DNA from 2 places in the Quadrisphaera sp. DSM 44207 genome. Region 2 is predicted to be linked to the other one. Evidence: riboswitches for the same ligand, from Rfam matches in the RefSeq annotation. Region 2 holds a riboswitch; the other holds the start of a gene.
The links. A riboswitch is a leader RNA that binds a small molecule or an ion and turns the genes downstream of it on or off. The one in region 2 is predicted to bind cyclic di-AMP.
Positions count from the first base shown of each region.

Region 1 (8,143 bases), on a different contig from region 2:
GCGCGGGGAGCTGGAGGCGGCCTGGGACGCGGCCGCCGCCCGCTGGCCCGACGGCGGGGCGCAGGTGCCGCTGCCGGAGCACTGGGGCGGCTACCTCGTGCGGCCGGTCGAGGTCGAGTTCTGGGTCGGGCGCTCCTCCCGGCTGCACGACCGGCTCGTCTACGTCTCGCGCACCGGGGCGGCGGCGCCGCTGGACGACGCGGGCGCCTGGCGCGTCGTCCGCCGCCAGCCCTGACGCGCCGTCCGCCTCGGCCCTGTGTCAGGACGAGGACGTGCTCGGGGTCGCCGTGGTGCTGACGCCGGCGCCGCTGGACGACGCGGCGCCCCGCGCGTGGCGGCGCAGCCGCTCGACGAGGTCGGCGCGGGCCGGGGCGGGAGCCCCCTCCGCGTCGGCGCCGGGTCGCCAGCCGCGGGCGAGCAGGTCCTGCACGCGCGGCGCCGCGGTCAGCAGCGCCTGCGGCGCGTCGACCATGTGCATGTGGCGCAGGACGGTCCGCGCGATCACCGGATCCGCGCCGGCCGCGGCCAGGACCGCCAGCCGGGGCAGCTGCCCCGGCGGGACGGAGGCCAGGAGGGCCGGGCCGGCGGGCCGCCCGGCGATCCCCGCCCGCCACACGGCGGTGCGCGAGCGGTCGAGCTCGCAGCCGTCCTCGAACCACTCCCGCAGCTCCCCGCGCTCCCACGCGTCGGTGGCCTCCCGCCAGGAGCGGGCGTCGCCGGGGTCGGCCGCCACCGCGGAGGCCAGGCGCAGCGCCGAGGCCACGGCCAGCGCCGTCCCGCGCCCGAAGTGGGGGTTCGTGGTGCACACGACGTCCCCCACCCGGTGCAGGCCGAGCGGGGCGTCCTCGCGCAGCACCCGGTGGGTGTTGCGCAGCCCGCCCATGACCCGGACCGCGGAGATCGGCTCGGCCTGCTGGGGAGCGATCCACTCGAGCGCCATCGGCACCGCGGCCAGCGCCGCGTCGAAGACCTCGCCGTGGCGGGCCTGCGCCAGCTCGTCGTCCTCGGGCAGGCGGGCCAGGGCCGCGGTGAACGTGCCGGCGTCGTGGGGGAAGACGAGGACGGCGTACCCGTCGCTCTCGGCCACGGCGATGATCCTCCGGTTGGCCCGGGGCGCGCAGGCGCCCGGGCGCAGCCGGTAGCGGCGGGAGGCGTAGACCTCGTTCGAGGGCTCGTCGACCTCGTCGCCGACCAGGTCCTCGGTCAGCCGCCCGCGCCGGCCCCCCGCGTCCACGACGAGCCGCGCCGGCAGCACGTCCCCGGTGCGCAGCCGCAGGCCCGTCACCCGCCCGCCGGAGCGCACCACCGCGGCGGCGCTCCCGGCCACCCGGCCCACGCGGGGCTCGGCCGCGAGCACCTCCCGCAGCACCCGCTCCAGGGTGCTGCGCCGGCACCAGGCCGCCCTCACGGGTCCGGGCAGCGGCACCGGGACGGCCCCGGCCGCCGACAGCGCGTCGAGGACGTCGGGCAGCTCGCGCTGCAGCTCGGCGAAGAGCCGGGCGAGGAAGGCGTGCGGGTGGTGGAACTGCGCCACGCCGCTGCGCTCCCACGCCTCGACGTCCCCGCCCTGCGGCGGCCCCGAGGCGTCCCGCTCGACCACGGTGACCGACCACCCCTGACGGGCCAGGCCCAGGGCGGCGGTGGTCCCGCCCGGTCCGCTCCCGACGACCACGGCCTGCTGCTGCGCCATCTCGCCCCCGCTCCTCGCGGCCGGTGGCCCTCCCGCCACCGGGCGCGACCATGATCCCGAGGAGGAGGGCCGAGGGACACCCCCGCGGGGGCAGAGGGGACCAAGGACCCGGTGCGCCGTCGCCGTCACGCCGTGGGCGAAAAGCCGTGGACCGGCTCCGCGCCGCGACGTACCCTCGATGCACACGGGAGAGGAGGTGGTCCGAACAGTGTGTGATTCTCGGACTCGTGAGGTGACTGCCCGCTAGCCGATCCGGCAGCGAGAGCCACCCGGACGGCCAGTGAATCCCTGGCAGTCACCGGCGCCCGCGGGAGTCGCGCCCTCGTCCAGCGCGACGCCCCCTCTGCGGAGGGGAGCCCGCGGGCGTTCCCGTGCCCGCACGCCCTCCCGAGCGCACTCCGCCGGCGAAGCGCACTCCAGGAGGCCCCTCGCGCTGCACTCCGCCCGCGACGTGCAGCGCGAGGAGCGCAGGACGGCGGACGGCGCCTCAGTCCTTGACGGCCTGGTAGCGGGCGAGGGCCTCCGCCCGCTCGGCCGCGTGGTCGACGATCCGCTGCGGGTACCCGTGCGCGTACCCGTCGGGCGCGGCCCACGGCTCGTGCACCGCCGCCCCGGCCAGGTGGCGCAGCTCGGGCACGTAGCGGCGCACGTACTCGCCGTCCGGGTCGGACTTCTCCCCCTGGGTGACGGGGTTGAAGACCCGGAAGTACGGCGCGGAGTCCGTGCCCGTGCCGGCCACCCACTGCCACCCGAGCTGGTTGCTCGCCAGGTCGCCGTCGCGCAGCCAGTGCATGAAGTACCGCGCCCCGACCCGCCAGTGCACGTGCAGGTCCTTGACGAGGAAGCTGGCCGCCACCATGCGGGCCCGGTTGTGCACCCACGCCTCGGCGCGCAGCTGCCGCATCGCGGCGTCGACGAACGGGTAGCCCGTGCGGCCCTCCTCCCACGCCGCCACCTCGCGCGCGGCCTCGGCCTCGCTCGCGAACCGCATCGCGTCCATGCGGGGGCGCAGGGAGCGGCGCGCGGCGTCCGGGCGGTGCCACAGCACGTCGGCGTTGAACTCGCGCCACGCCAGCTCGCGGCGGTAGGCCTGCGCGCCCGGCGATCGGGGGTCGGGGGCCGCGTCGAGGTCGGCCAGCAGCGTGCGCGGGTGGACCTCCCCGTACTTCAGGTGCGCCGACAGCTGGGAGCTGCCGGCGACGTCCGGGCGGTCGCGCGCGTCGCCGTAGCCGGCCACCGAGCCCGAGAACGCGCGCCAGCGCTCCAGCGCCGCCGCCTCGCCGACGGGCGGCAGCACGATCCCCTGCAGGTCCGGGTCGGGGGGGACGTCCTCGCCGGGCACCGACAGCCAGCGCACGCCCTGCGGGCGCGGGGCGGGAGCGGGCCGGCCGTGCTCCTCCCAGGCGCGGGAGAAGGGCGTGTAGACGCTGAACGGCGTCCCGCTGCTGGTCAGCAGCGTGCCGGGACCGACGGCGTAGGGCGTGCCGGTGCGCACCAGCCGCCGGCCGGCGGCGGACAGCGCGGCGTCGACGCGCTCGTCGCGGGCGCGCCCGTGCGGCCCGGTGTCCGCGGTGACGTGCACCTCCTGCGCGCCGACCTCCTCCGCGACGGCCGGGACGACGCGCGCCGGGTCGCCCGAGCGCACCACCAGCGCCCCGCCGAGGGACTCGCGCAGCGCCCTCAGCGACCGGAACAGCCACGCGGTGCGCGGCGCCCCGGCGGGGTCGAGCAGCGCCGGGTCGAGGACGAACAGCGCCAGGACGCCGTCCCCGCCGGCCCGCGCGGCGGCGAGCAGGGCGGGGTGGTCGCCCAGGCGCAGGTCGCGGCGGAACCACAGCACGGTCGGCGGCACCTGCGAAGGCTAGTCCTCGGTGCCGACGGCGGCCCGTCGCAATACGGTGTCGACAGGGTCCACCACCCCGGCACGAGGGAGAGGACGGCGGTCGTGAGCGACCTCATCGACACCACGGAGATGTACCTGCGGACGATCTACGAGCTCGAGGAGGAGGGCGTCGTGCCGCTGCGGGCGCGCATCGCCCAGCGGCTCGGGCAGTCGGGGCCGACGGTCTCCCAGACCGTGGCGCGCATGGAGCGCGCGGGCCTGCTCGTCGTCAGCGGCGACCGCCACCTGGAGCTGACCGAGGACGGGCGCAGCAAGGCGACGCGGGTGATGCGCAAGCACCGCCTCGCCGAGCGCCTGCTCACCGACCTCATCGGCCTGGAGTGGGAGTACGTGCACGAGGAGGCGTGCCGCTGGGAGCACGTGATGAGCGAGCGCGTCGAGCGGCGCATCGTGGCGCTGCTGGACCACCCCGTCGAGTCCCCCTACGGCAACCCGATCCCGGGCCTGGGGGAGATCGGGGAGGAGGCCGAGGTCGAGGACTTCCGCGCCGGCCTGGTCCCCTTGACCCAGGCGGCGACCACCGAGCCGCAGGAGGTGCGGGTGCGGCGCCTGGGCGAGCCCGCGCAGACCGACCCGGCGTCGATGGCCCGCCTGGCGCACGTGGGGCTGCGCCCGGGGCGCAGCGTGCGCGTGCACCGCCCCGAGCGGGGGGCGGTGGTCGTCAGCTCCCTGGACGGCGGCGGCTCGCTGGAGCTGGCGGACGAGGTGGCTGCTCACGTGTTCGTCATCAACGGCTCCGGAGCGTCACAGCCCTCCCACGACATGTGATGCAGATCACGTTTCATCGGGCCTGTGTCTGTTTGCTGGTTCGGGGTCGGGCTCCGTTAGTGTCGGCGACGTCTTCGGGCCCCTCCTCCGGAGACGCTCTGCCGGACGCCTAGCCCTGCCGCCGGCGAGAGGCCGATCGACACCGCCGGCAGGGGCGGGGGACCCACTTCCGGGGCTCCACAGGCGGAGCTCCTCGGGGTGAAGCGCGCAGCACGGCCGCTCGGCGGCCGGGACGGCGCCGGGCGCGACCCCGCCCGAACCCGACAGCTCACCTCGCAGGCGACTGGAGAGGTCTGACCACGTGACGACTCGGACGCTCGGCCGGCACCGCGCTGCGGTCCGCCCGAAGACCCCCCTCACCACCATCGGTGAGGCGGTGTCCGCCAACGCGACGAACGTGAGCCGCCGCTCCGCCGTCCTGGCCGCCTCCTCCGGGCTGCTGGTGACGATGGGGCTGCCGGCCGCGGGAGCCACCGTCTTCGAGGCGTCCGCACCCGCCGCCGCGGGGACGACGCAGCAGCTGGCCGCCGTGCCCGCCGCGCCGCCGGCCCCGCCCGCGCCCGCCGCGCCGATCAGCGTCCCCGCCGACGCGCAGGTCAGCCTCGCCCTGAGCGCCGTGACCACCGTCGACACCGCGCAGTTCGAGGCCCAGCAGGCCGCGGAGCGGGCCGAGCGCGAGGCCGCCGAGGCCCGCGCCTCCCGCGCCGCCGAGCGCGAGGCGCGGCGCCAGGCCGAGCAGGAGGCCGCGCGGGAGGCGGAGCGCGAGTCCGAGCGCGAGGCCGCCGCCTCCGGCGAGCGCGCCGCCGCGCAGACCGCGAGCCGCAGCAGCCGCTCCTCGCAGGCGCCCGCGGAGGAGCCCGAGGACGACGGCGCCGAGACCGTCGCCGCGGTGACCGGCGCCGGCGCGGGTGCCGGCGCCGCCGTCGACCTCGCCAAGCGCTACATCGGCACGCCGTACCGCTACGGCGGCACCACGCCGGCCGGCTTCGACTGCTCCGGCTTCATCCAGTACGTCTACGGCCAGCTCGGCGTCTCCCTGCCGCGCACGGCCTCCGCGCAGCAGGCCGCCGGCACGCGCGTGTCCGCCGCCGCGGCGCGCCCGGGCGACATCGTCTCCTTCACCGGCTCCGGCGGCGTCTACCACAACGGCATCTACGTCGGCGGCGGCATGATGATCGACTCCCCGCGCAGCGGCAAGAGCATCGACGTCCGCTCCATCTGGTCCTCGGACGTCACGTTCACCCGCGTCGGCTGACGGCGCCGCGGGAACGGGGATGATCGCCGGCTCCCGCGCGTCGTACGCTCTGCCCGTGGTCGTGCCACCCTCGCCAGCCCCTCGCGGGGGTGGTCCCGGCGCGCATGCCGGGGCCCCGAGCCGGCCCTCCCCAGCACCGCCGACAGGCGCCGTCCCGCCCGGGACGGCGCCTGTCGGCGTCCCGGGCCCGGCGCGGGGGAGGAGGGCGCCGTGCGCACCCTGGTGCTGAACGCCGGCTACGAGCCGCTGGCCGTGGTGCCGCTGCGCCGCGCGATCGTGCTCGTGCTCACCGACAAGGCCAGCGTGCTCGTCGCCGAGGACCTGCCGGTGACCTCCCCCGGCGGCGAGGTGCCCCGCCCGGCGGTGATCGTGCTGACCCGGTACGTGCGCGTGCCGTTCGGGCGCGCGGTGCCCGTCTCGCGCCGCGGGGTGCTGCGCCGCGACGGCTCCCGCTGCGCCTACTGCGCCCGCAGCGCCAGCACGGTCGACCACGTGCTGCCGCGCAGCCGCGGCGGCACCGACACCTGGGAGAACCTCGTCGCCTGCTGCCTGCGCTGCAACGGCGCCAAGGGCGACCGGACGCCGGAGGAGATGGGCTGGTCGCTGCGCCACCGCCCGCGCACGCCCCGCGGCGCGGCGTGGCTGCTGCGCGGCGCCGAGCACTCCAGCCCGCTGTGGCTGGACTACCTGCCCGAGGTCCCGGACGCCGCCTGACCCGCCCACCCCGTCACCTCGTGGTGATCTTGCAGGTCCGGACCGCCGGCGGTCCGGACCTGCAAGATCACCACGAGGAGCGGGCGGGTCAGCGCTCCGGCAGGCGCGGGCCCGGCGGGGAGCCCGGCCGCAGGGCGGCGGCCAGCAGGTCGCCGTCCGCGGCCAGTCGGGCGACGACCTCGTCCAGCTCCAGCTGCACCAGGTGCTCGCCCAGCTCCGACCAGCGCCGCGGGGCGGCCGCGGTGGGGCGCTCGCGCCCGCGCGGGGAGTACGGCGTGACGGTGGTCTTGGCGGCCGAGTTCTGGCTCCAGTCCAGCAGCACCCGCCCGGGCCGCAGCGCCTTCGTCATGACGGCGGTCACCAGGCGCGGGTGGTCGCGCGCCAGGCCCTGCGCCAGGCGCCGCGCGTAGGCGGAGACGACCGCGGCCTCCTGCCGGCCGGAGACGGGGGCGTACAGCTGCAGGCCCCTGCCGCCGCTCGTGACGGGCACGGCCTGCAGCCCGTCGTCCCCGAGGCGCTCGGCCACCAGCAGCGCGAGCGTCGAGCACTCCGCCAGCCCCGCGCCCGGGCCGGGGTCGAGGTCGACGACGAGCCGGTCGGGGCAGCGGACGGCGCCGCGCGGCCCCACCCGCCACTGCGGCGTGTGCAGCTCCAGGGCCGCGAGGTTCGCCGCCCACACCAGCCCGGCGACGTCCTCGAGCACCGGCTGCACGAGCACCTCGCGCGAGCTCGCCGAGCCCGCGGCGGCGGCGCGCGAGCCGGACGTCGGCAGGCGCACGGTGCGCAGCCACGGCGGCGCCCCGGCGGGCGCGTTCTTCTCGTAGAAGCCCTGCGGGGAGCTCGCCCCGTGCGGCCAGCGGACGCGCGTGACCGGCCGCCCGGCCAGCTGGGCCAGCAGGGGCTCGGAGACCGCGACCAGGTACTGCACGAGCTCGGCCTTCGTGGTGCCGCTCGCGGGCCAGAGCACCTTCTCCAGCGACGTCAGCCGCAGCCGGCGCCCGCCGACGTCCACGACCTGCGCCGTGCCCGCGGACGGGCCCGCGGACGGCGTCACGGCGAGGCGGCGCGGGCGACGGCGTCCGGACCGGCGTCCAGGCGCAGTCCGCGGTAGGACGGCTGGCGCAGCCGCCCGCCCGTCGTCCAGCCGAGGTGGCGCACCTCCACCGCCAGGGTGGGGTGGACCCACGTGGCGCCCGCGGCGTCGATGCGCGGCACCGCCGCCGCGAACGGGGAGGCGTTGGTGCGCAGCGGCCCCAGCAGCCGGCCCAGGTCGGTCGCGGCCGCCCCGGCCACCCCGCTGCCGACGCGGCCGAGGTAGCGCAGCGCCCCCGTGGCGTCGGGGGCGCCCACGAGCAGGGAGCCCACCCGCGACGTCGTCCCGACCTCCGGGCGCCACCCGCCGATGACGCAGGTGCGCGAGAGCCGGTGCGCCTGCTTCACCCACGCCGGCGCGCGCCGTCCGGGGGCGTAGGCGGAGGAGCGGCGCTTGGCGACCACGCCCTCCAGGCCCTGCTCGGCCGTGGCCGCCAGCAGCGCGGCGCCGTCGTCGTGCCAGGAGGAGACCTGCAGGGGCCCGTAGCGGCCGCAGCCGAGGTCCAGCTGCTCCAGGGCCGCGCGCCGCGCCTCCAGGGGGCGGCGCGTGAGGTCGGCGCCGTACAGGCGCAGGACGTCGAAGACGACGTACGCCACCGGCACCGCGCCCGCCAGCGCGCGGGCGCGGGCCGCGTCGCGCACGTGCAGGCGCTCCTGCAGCACGGGGAAGGACGGCCGCCCCTGCGCGTCGAGCGCCACGACCTCGCCGTCGAGCAGGACG
Region 1 is NZ_FNKA01000003.1:160,788-168,930, forward strand. Features, by position in the region: gene pdxH (pyridoxamine 5'-phosphate oxidase) at 1-235, shown strand, start outside; gene BLS82_RS11140 (FAD-dependent oxidoreductase) at 260-1,690, opposite strand; gene BLS82_RS11145 (cryptochrome/photolyase family protein) at 2,178-3,542, opposite strand; gene BLS82_RS16625 (metal-dependent transcriptional regulator) at 3,636-4,361, shown strand; cyclic di-AMP (ydaO/yuaA leader) riboswitch at 4,495-4,657, shown strand; gene BLS82_RS11155 (C40 family peptidase) at 4,738-5,616, shown strand; gene BLS82_RS11160 (HNH endonuclease) at 5,827-6,330, shown strand; gene ligD (non-homologous end-joining DNA ligase) at 6,419-7,384, opposite strand; gene ligD (non-homologous end-joining DNA ligase) at 7,381-8,143, opposite strand, start outside.
Region 1: it holds a riboswitch for cyclic di-AMP, as region 2 does, so the genes downstream of both, BLS82_RS11155 (C40 family peptidase) here and BLS82_RS06945 (C40 family peptidase) in region 2, are expected to answer to the same signal.

Region 2 (8,143 bases):
CGCCCAGCGGTGGTCCCCGGCGTGCCGGCTGCCCGAGCGCGGCTTCTGGTTCGCGCCCACGGTCTTCACGGGCGTGTCGAACTCGCACCGCATCGCGCGCGAGGAGGTCTTCGGGCCGGTGCTGGCGGTGCTGACCTTCCGCACGCCCGACGAGGCGATCGCCAAGGCGAACAACACCCCCTACGGGCTGTCGGCGGGGGTGTGGACGGAGAAGGGCTCGCGGATCCTGTGGGCCGCGGACCGGCTGCGCGCCGGCGTGGTGTGGGCCAACACGTTCAACCGCTTCGACCCCGCCTCCCCCTTCGGCGGGTACAAGGAGTCCGGGTACGGCCGCGAGGGCGGCCGGCACGGGCTCGAGGCCTACCTGGAGGTCGCCCGTGCCGTCTGAGCCCGCTCCCGCGCTCCCGCGCCTGGCCGTCCGCAGGACGCACAAGCTCTACCTCGGCGGCGCCTTCCCGCGCAGCGAGTCGGGGCGCTCCTACCCCGTCACCGACGCGCGCGGCGGCTTCCTCGCCAACGCCGCCATGGGCTCGCGCAAGGACGCCCGCGACGCCGTCGTCGCGGCCCGCAGGGCGTTCGCCGGCTGGGCCGGGGCGACGGCGTTCAACCGCGGCCAGGTGCTCTACCGCGTCGCCGAGGTGATGGAGGGCCGCCGCGCGCAGTTCGTCGACGACGTCGCGCGCGCCGAGGGCCTGGACGCCGCGGCCGCCGGCGCCGTCGTCGACGCCGCGGTCGACCGCTGGGTCTGGTACGCCGGCTGGACGGACAAGGTCGCCCAGGTCGCCGGGAGCGCCAACCCGGTCGCCGGCCCGTACTTCAACCTCTCCGCGCCCGAGCCGACGGGCGTCGTCGCCGTGCTCGCCCCCCAGGGCTCGTCCCTGCTCGGGCTGGTCAGCGTGCTCGCGCCCGTGCTGGTCCCGGGCAACGCGGCCGTCGTCCTCGCCAGCGAGGCCCGGCCCGTGCCGGCGGTCACGCTGGCGGAGGTGCTCGCCACCTCCGACGTGCCGGGCGGCGCGGTCAACATCATCACCGGCCGCACCGCCGAGGTCGCCCCGTGGCTGGCCTCGCACCTGGACGTCGACGCGATCGACCTCACCGGCGCGGCGCACCTGGACTGGGCCGCGCTGGAGCGCGAGGCCGCCGAGAACCTCAAGCGCGTGCTGCGCCCGGCCCGGGGCGGCGAGCCCGACTGGGCGGCGGCCCCGGACGGCCCGGCGCGGATCCTGCGGTTCTGCGAGACGAAGACGGTCTGGCACCCCAAGGGCACGTGAGCCGGTCCGCTCCGCCGCCGCCCGGCACGCCCGGCGTCCGCGTGCTGGGCGCCGACGTCGCCGCCGGCCGCTGGGTCGGCGTCGTGCTGGACGGCGCCGCGGACGGGCCGGCGAGCGCGGCGGCGGTGACCGCGCCGACCGTCGCCGAGCTGGTGCGGCAGGCCCGCGCGGGCGGCGAGCTGGCGGTGGTGGCGCTCGACATCCCGATCGGGCTGCCGGACGCCGGGCGCCGCGCCGCCGACGTGGCGGCGCGGGCCCTCCTGGGCCCGCGGCGCGCGTCGGTGTTCCTCACGCCGGTGCGGCCGGCCCTGCTCGCGGCCTCCTACGAGGAGGCCGCGGCGGTCAACCGCGCCCTCGCCGGGGAGGGGCTGTCGCGCCAGGCGTTCGCGCTGGCGGCGAAGGTGCTCGAGGTCGACGCGTGGGTGCACCGCGACGCCGGCCCCGACGCCGGCCCCGACGGCGGCCCCGACGGCGGCCCCGACGGCCTGCGGGTGGTCGAGGTGCACCCGGAGCTGTCCTTCGCCGCGATGGCGGGGCACCCGCTGGAGCACCGGAAGAAGAGCTGGGCGGGCGCGGAGCTGCGGTGCTCGCTGCTGCGGGAGCAGGGCGTCGAGCTCACCGGGCCGCTGGGGCGGGCCGGCGAGGTCGCGGCCGTCGACGACGTCCTGGACGCCGCGGCGGCGGCGTGGAGCGCGCGCCGGTGCGCCGCCGGCCTCGCACGCTGCCTGCCGGACCCGCCCGAGCGGTCCTCCGACGGCTGGCCGGCCGCGGTCTGGACCTGACGGGTCCTCGGCAGGCACGTGCCGTGCGTCCGCGCGCGCCCGTGGGCCGCGGACGGCGTCGGCGCAGGTCAGCACGCGGGCGGGTCGCGCGGCGCGGCGGGCAGCACCCTGCCGAGCGCCGGGGCCCGGAAGATGACCATTCCGGAGGGCCTTGACGACGCACCGTCACAGAAGGTTGCATGACGGCGCCTCCGGAGAACGCCGGAGGTCCCCGGTGCGCACGCCGAGCCTCTGCCGGCGCACGAGGGGTCGCGAACCCGTGCGGCAGAGGACGGGGGAACCACTTCCGGGCGCGGCCCTGCCGCGTCCTCGGGGTGAAGCTCAGCGCACCGCGCGAGCCGGGTGACCTTCCCACCCGAACCCGACAGCTCACCTCGCAGGCGTCGGAGAGGCCCACCACATGTCTGTTCCCGCTGCCCTGACGCCTACCCTCGTGCCGTCCGAGCAGGGCTCGGCCCTGCCCACCCGTCGCTCCCTGCGGGCCGCCGAGCGCGCCCGCGCGTCCCAGCGCTCCAAGGTCCGCCGCTCCCTGGCGGGCATCGCGATGGCCGGCGGCCTCGCCGTCGGCGTCGCCCTGCCGGCCCAGGCCGTGCTCGTGCCGGCCGCGGCGGCGCCCGCCGCCTCCTCGGTGCTGTCGGTGGCCGCGCAGTACGTCGGCACGCCGTACGTCTACGGCGGCACCACGCCGTCCGGCTTCGACTGCTCCGGCTACGTCCAGTACGTGTTCAAGCAGGTGGGCGTCTCGCTGCCGCGCACCGCGAACCAGCAGCTGGGCGCCACGCAGCGCATCAGCGCCGGCGAGGCCCAGCCGGGTGACCTCGTCTTCTTCACCAGCGGGGGCCGGGCCTACCACGTGGGCATCTACGCCGGCGACGGCAAGATGTACGACGCGGGCAGCTCGCCCCGGTCGGTGACCAAGCGCAGCATCTGGACCAGCGCCGTCGTCTACGGCCGCGTCGCCTGAGCCCGGGCAGCGGCGGCGCCGCGGCGGGGCTCCGGCGCCGCCGCTGCGCCGCCGTCAGGACCCGTGCCGCTCACGAGGACGCCGTCCCCGTCGGTGCCGGCGAGCGCGGGCGCGGGGCCCTGGCAGGGCTCGGCGAGGTCGATCCCGAGCACGAGGGGGTCGTGGTCGCTGGAGCGGTACGGGTCCGGGGCGTACAGCGCCGGGTCGCCGGTGTACTGGTAGGCGGCGGACTCGACCGCGTTGACGTTCCAGTGCACCAGGTCGGTGACCTTCGCCGTCAGCGCCCCGGTGGCCAGGGCGTGGTCGAGCGAGCCGGAGAGGCCGTCGAAGACGTAGCTGTACCGCTGCGGGTCCAGGGCCTGCCCGAGGTCGGGGTACCCGGCCTCGGCCAGCCGCCGGATCGGGTCCTCCTGCGTGTAGGCGTTGAAGTCGCCGAGCAGCAGCACGTCGCCGTCGCCCGTGCGCTCGCGCAGCTGCTCGGTGAACGCGGCCAGCGAGGCGGCCTGGCGCGTGCGGTCGCCGTTCCAGGCCCCCTGCCCGTCGCCGTCGTCCGCGTCGTCGCCGGTGGCGCCGTCCGCCGAGCCCTTGGACTTGAAGTGGTTCGCCACGACGGTGAAGGCGTCGCCGTCCTTGACGAACGTCTGCGCGACCGGCTCGCGGGCGTTGGACCACACGGCCTCGTCGACCAGGCCCACTGGCTCGCCGACCGGCTGGACGACGTCGCGCTGGTAGATGACCGCGTTGCGGATGACGTCGCGGGCGACGCCGTAGAGCTCGCGCGGCAGCGGCACGTAGGCCCACCGCTCGTACCCGGCGGCGGTGTTCAGGCGCCGCACGAGGTCCGCGAGCGCCCGGTCGGCGTCCCCGGGGCTGAACCCGGTGGAGTCGGTGTCCTCGACCTCCATCAGCGTGACGGCGTCCGCGCCGAGCGCCTCGACGGCGGGGACGGTCTTGGCGGCCTGGTGCTCGAGCTGCTCGGCACTGCGTGCGCCGCGGGCGTCGGGCCCGGTGTGGGTGAGGAAGTAGTTCAGGACGTTGAAGGCGCCCACCTGCACGTCGCCGCCGACCGGCTCCGGCGCCGCCGGCCGGGTGTTCTGGAGGGCGAAGGTGCCCTCCGCGGTGCCGTCGGCCGGCTGCAGCCGCCACTGGCCGAACCCGGAGCCGAGGACCACCGGCGCCACCAGGTCGAGCACGTCCCCGACCCGCACCGGCGTGGTGGGCGTCAGGTACGGGCGCGTGGTCGTGCTTCCCGAGGCGCTGGCCGCGTCGTCGAGGACGATGCGGCGCAGGGCGCTCGTCGCCGCGACCTGCGCGGCCTCGGGCGTGCCGGGGCGGGCGAGCTCCGTCGGCTGCACCAGCACACCGCCCTCGGCCAGGGTCAGCTCGCCGAACCTGGTCAGGGCGAAGACGTCGCTGACGCTCAGGGCGTCGGCGGGCTCGACGAGCACGCCCTCCAGGCGCTCGGGCCACGGCGTCGCCGAGGTCGACGGCGGCGGGGCTGAGGACGAAGACCCCGTCCGACGTCGCCGCGTCGCCGTCGCCGTCGGGGTCCTGCAGGTAGAAGCCCGACAGGCCTGGGACGTCGCCGACGACGACCCCGCGCACGGTGACCTGCTGGCCGGCCAGCGGCGTGGTGGCGCCGCTGCCCTGCACGGCGCCGACCTCGTGGGTGGGCGCCGCCCCGCACGCCGCGGGCAGGGAAGGCGGCGGCGCGCCGGCCGGGTTCACGGTCCCCCTCGTGGCGGAGGCGGGGCCGGCCCGCACCAGCGCGTCCGCCGCGGCGTCGTAGGCGCGCGAGAGCGACTGCCCGGCCAGTCCGGCGCGGGCCTCGCTCACGCCGGTGTCGGTGCTCCGCGTCCCGGCCGCCGGCCCGGACGTCGCCGCGAAGGCGCCCTCGTAGGAGAGGAGCTCCAGCAGCTGGTCGCCGCGGACGAGGGCCACGCCGTCCGGGGAGCCGTTCTGCAGGCCCGCGGTGGCGACGGCGACGGCCGCGGGGGCGTCGGCCGGAGCCGTGACCGACGGGAGCGGGACGCGCCCGTACCCGACGCCCGTGCTGCCGTCGTAGGAGACGACCGACAGGCCCTCGGAGGTGGTGCCGGCGGGCAGGTGCACCTCGACGAACTCGCCGACGTCGGCACCCGCGTCGTCGTAGTGCAGCTCGGAGACGAACGGCGCCGTCGGGGGCGCCGCCAGCGCCGCGGGCGCGGGCAGGCCGGGGGCGGCCGGGGACGCCACCGCGCCGAGCACGACGCAGCGCACGCGGGTGCTTGCGGAAGGGCGTGCGCTGGCGGGGCGGGGAGGCACGGGGTGGTCCTTCCGGGCGGCACGACGTTCAGGTGCGGACAGTTAAACGATAGGCACCGACAGTGAGAGCGGCCTGCCGGACGGTGCCCGCCCGCAGCCCGCCCGCCAGCCCGCCCGCGGCCCGCTGGCGGCCGACCGGCGCCCGTCCCGGCGAGCGGGTAGGAAGGCGTCGTGGACGAGCGCTACCGCCTCCCCTGCCGCCCCGTCGCCGACCCGCGCGCCGTCGTCGCCGGCCCCGACTGGCGCATCACGGTGCTGACCGACGGGCTGGTGCGCCTCGAGCACGACCCGTCGGGCTCCTTCGAGGACCGCCCGTCGGCGTTCGCGCTCCACCGCCGGCTGCCCGTGCCGGACTTCGAGGTCGTGCACACCGACTCCCACGTCGAGGTGGTCACCGAGCGCCTGCACCTGGTCTACGACCGCAGGCCGTTCTCGACGTCCGGGCTCAGCATCGCCGTGCGCGGCGGCGTCAGCAGCTGGCACAGCGTGTGGCGCTACGGCGTCGACGACGAGCCGGGCGGCCTCGGCGGCACCGCCCGCACCCTCGACGAGGCGGACGGCGCGGTGCCGCTGGAGCCGGGCGTCGCCAGCCGCAACGGCTTCGCCGTCCTGGACGACTCGCGCACCCTCGTCCTGGAGGAGGACGGCTGGGTCGCCCCGCGCGACGGCTCGGCGCAGGACCTGTACGTCTTCGCCTACGGGCGCGACCACGCGCAGGCCGTGCGCGCCCTGTACGCCGTCTCCGGGCCCCAGCCGCTGCTGCCGCGCTGGGCGCTGGGCAACTGGTGGAGCCGCTACCACCGCTACACCGCCGAGGAGTACCTGGCGCTGCTGGACCGCTTCGCCGCCGAGCGCCTGCCCTTCTCCGTCGCCGTGGTCGACATGGACTGGCACCTCACGCAGGTCGAGCCGCGCTTCGGCAGCGGCTGGACCGGCTACACCTGGAACCGCGAGCTGTTCCCCGACCCGGCGGGCTTCCTGGAGGCGGTGCACGAGCGCGGCCTGCGGGTCACGCTCAACGACCACCCGGCCGACGGCGTGCAGCCGCACGAGGCGGCCTACCCCGCGATGGCCGCGGCCCTCGGCATCGACCCGGCCACCGAGCGGCCGATCCCGTTCGACGTCACGGACCCCGACCTGCTGCGCGCCTGGTTCGACGTCCTGCACCGCCCCCTGGAGGAGGAGGGGGTGGACTTCTGGTGGATCGACTGGCAGCAGGGCCCGCACAGCCGCGTCGCCGGCGTCGACCCGCTGTGGATGCTCAACCACTTCCACTTCCTCGACAGCGCCCGCGACGGGCGCCGGCCGCTGACCTTCTCCCGCTACGCCGGGCCGGGCAGCCACCGCTACCCGGTGGGCTTCTCCGGGGACGCGGTCGTCAGCTGGGCCTCCCTGGACTTCCAGGCCGAGTTCACCGCCACCGCCGCCAACATCGGCTTCGGGTGGTGGAGCCACGACGTCGGCGGCCACCTGTTCGGAGCCAGGGACGACGACCTCGCCGCGCGCTGGGTCCAGCTCGGCGTCCTCTCGCCGATCACGCGGCTGCACTCGATGAACAACCCGTTCATGAGCAAGGAGCCGTGGGCGTTCGGGCCGGCCGCGCGGGCGTCGATGGAGGAGGCGCTGCGCCTGCGCCACCGCCTCGTGCCGTACCTGCACACGATGAACCACCGCGCCGCCCACGAGGGCGTGCCGCTCGTGACGCCGATGTACCACGAGCACCCGTGGCGCGAGGAGGCCTACCGCGCCCGCACCCAGTACGCCTTCGGCAGCCAGCTGCTCGTCGCGCCGATCACCACCCCCACCGACCCGCAGCTGCTGCTGGGGTCGGTCACGGCGTGGCTGCCGGAGGGCACGTGGGTCGACGTCCTGGCCGACCTCGTCTACGACGGCGGGCGCGAGCTCGTCCTGCACCGCGGCCTCGACGCGGTCCCGGTGCTCGCCCGCGCCGGGGCGCTCGTGCCGCTGGACGCCGAGCCGGGCAACGACCCGGTCAACCCGAGCGCCCTGGAGGTGCTCCTCGTCGTCGGCGCGGACGGCGCCTTCGACCTGGTCGAGGACGACGGCGCCGGGCGCGGGGACGAGCCGGAGCGGTGGCTGACCACCCCGCTGCGCTTCGACGCCGCCGCGGGCGTCGTCACCGTCGGGCCCGCGCGGGGGAATCCCGCCTGCGCGCCGGCGCGGCGCTCCTGGACGCTCACCCTGCCCGCGTGCGTCCTGACCGGCGCCGAGGCGCTCGTCGACGGCGAGCCCGCGCCCGCGCGCGTGCAGGTGCAGGGCCGGCGCACGCGCGTCACCGTGGACGCCGTGCCGGTCACCTCCGCGCTGCAGCTGCGCCTGGGCGCCTCCCCGCGGCTGGCGCCGAACGACGTGGCCGACCGCGTCCTCGCCCTGCTGCACCGGGCGCAGATCCCCTACGCCACCAAGACCCGGGCGCACGAGGCGGCCACGGCCGACGCGCCCCTGGCGCTGCGGCTCTCCCGGCTGCAGGCGCTCGACCTGGGCCGGCCCCTGGAGACGGCCCTGTTCGAGCTGCTGCTCGCCCGCGCGCAGGAGCCGGCGGCGCAGGGGTGAGCCGCGCGGCGGCGCCGTGGGCCGCCCGGCTCGACCTCGTCGGACTCCGCCTGGACAGCGGGCCCTCGACGAGGCGCCCGCGCGCTACCGCTCGCCGGTCCGCCAGTGCTCCCAGCACGCCTCCCGGGCCGCCGCCCGCGCCGCCTCCTCGCGGGCGGCCTCGGCCCGGGCCTCCTCGTCGCCCCTGCTGCGCCGGGCCCGGCGCGCGAGGAGCGCGCCGAGCGGCGGCTCGCCGCGGCGGCGGCAGT
Region 2 is NZ_FNKA01000002.1:170,366-178,508, forward strand. Features, by position in the region: gene BLS82_RS06930 (aldehyde dehydrogenase family protein) at 1-388, shown strand, start outside; gene BLS82_RS06935 (aldehyde dehydrogenase family protein) at 378-1,271, shown strand; gene BLS82_RS06940 (DUF429 domain-containing protein) at 1,268-2,053, shown strand; cyclic di-AMP (ydaO/yuaA leader) riboswitch at 2,294-2,449, shown strand; gene BLS82_RS06945 (C40 family peptidase) at 2,454-3,017, shown strand; gene BLS82_RS06950 (ExeM/NucH family extracellular endonuclease) at 2,999-4,465, opposite strand; gene BLS82_RS06955 (glycoside hydrolase family 31 protein) at 5,493-7,895, shown strand; gene BLS82_RS06960 (hypothetical protein) at 7,980-8,143, opposite strand, start outside.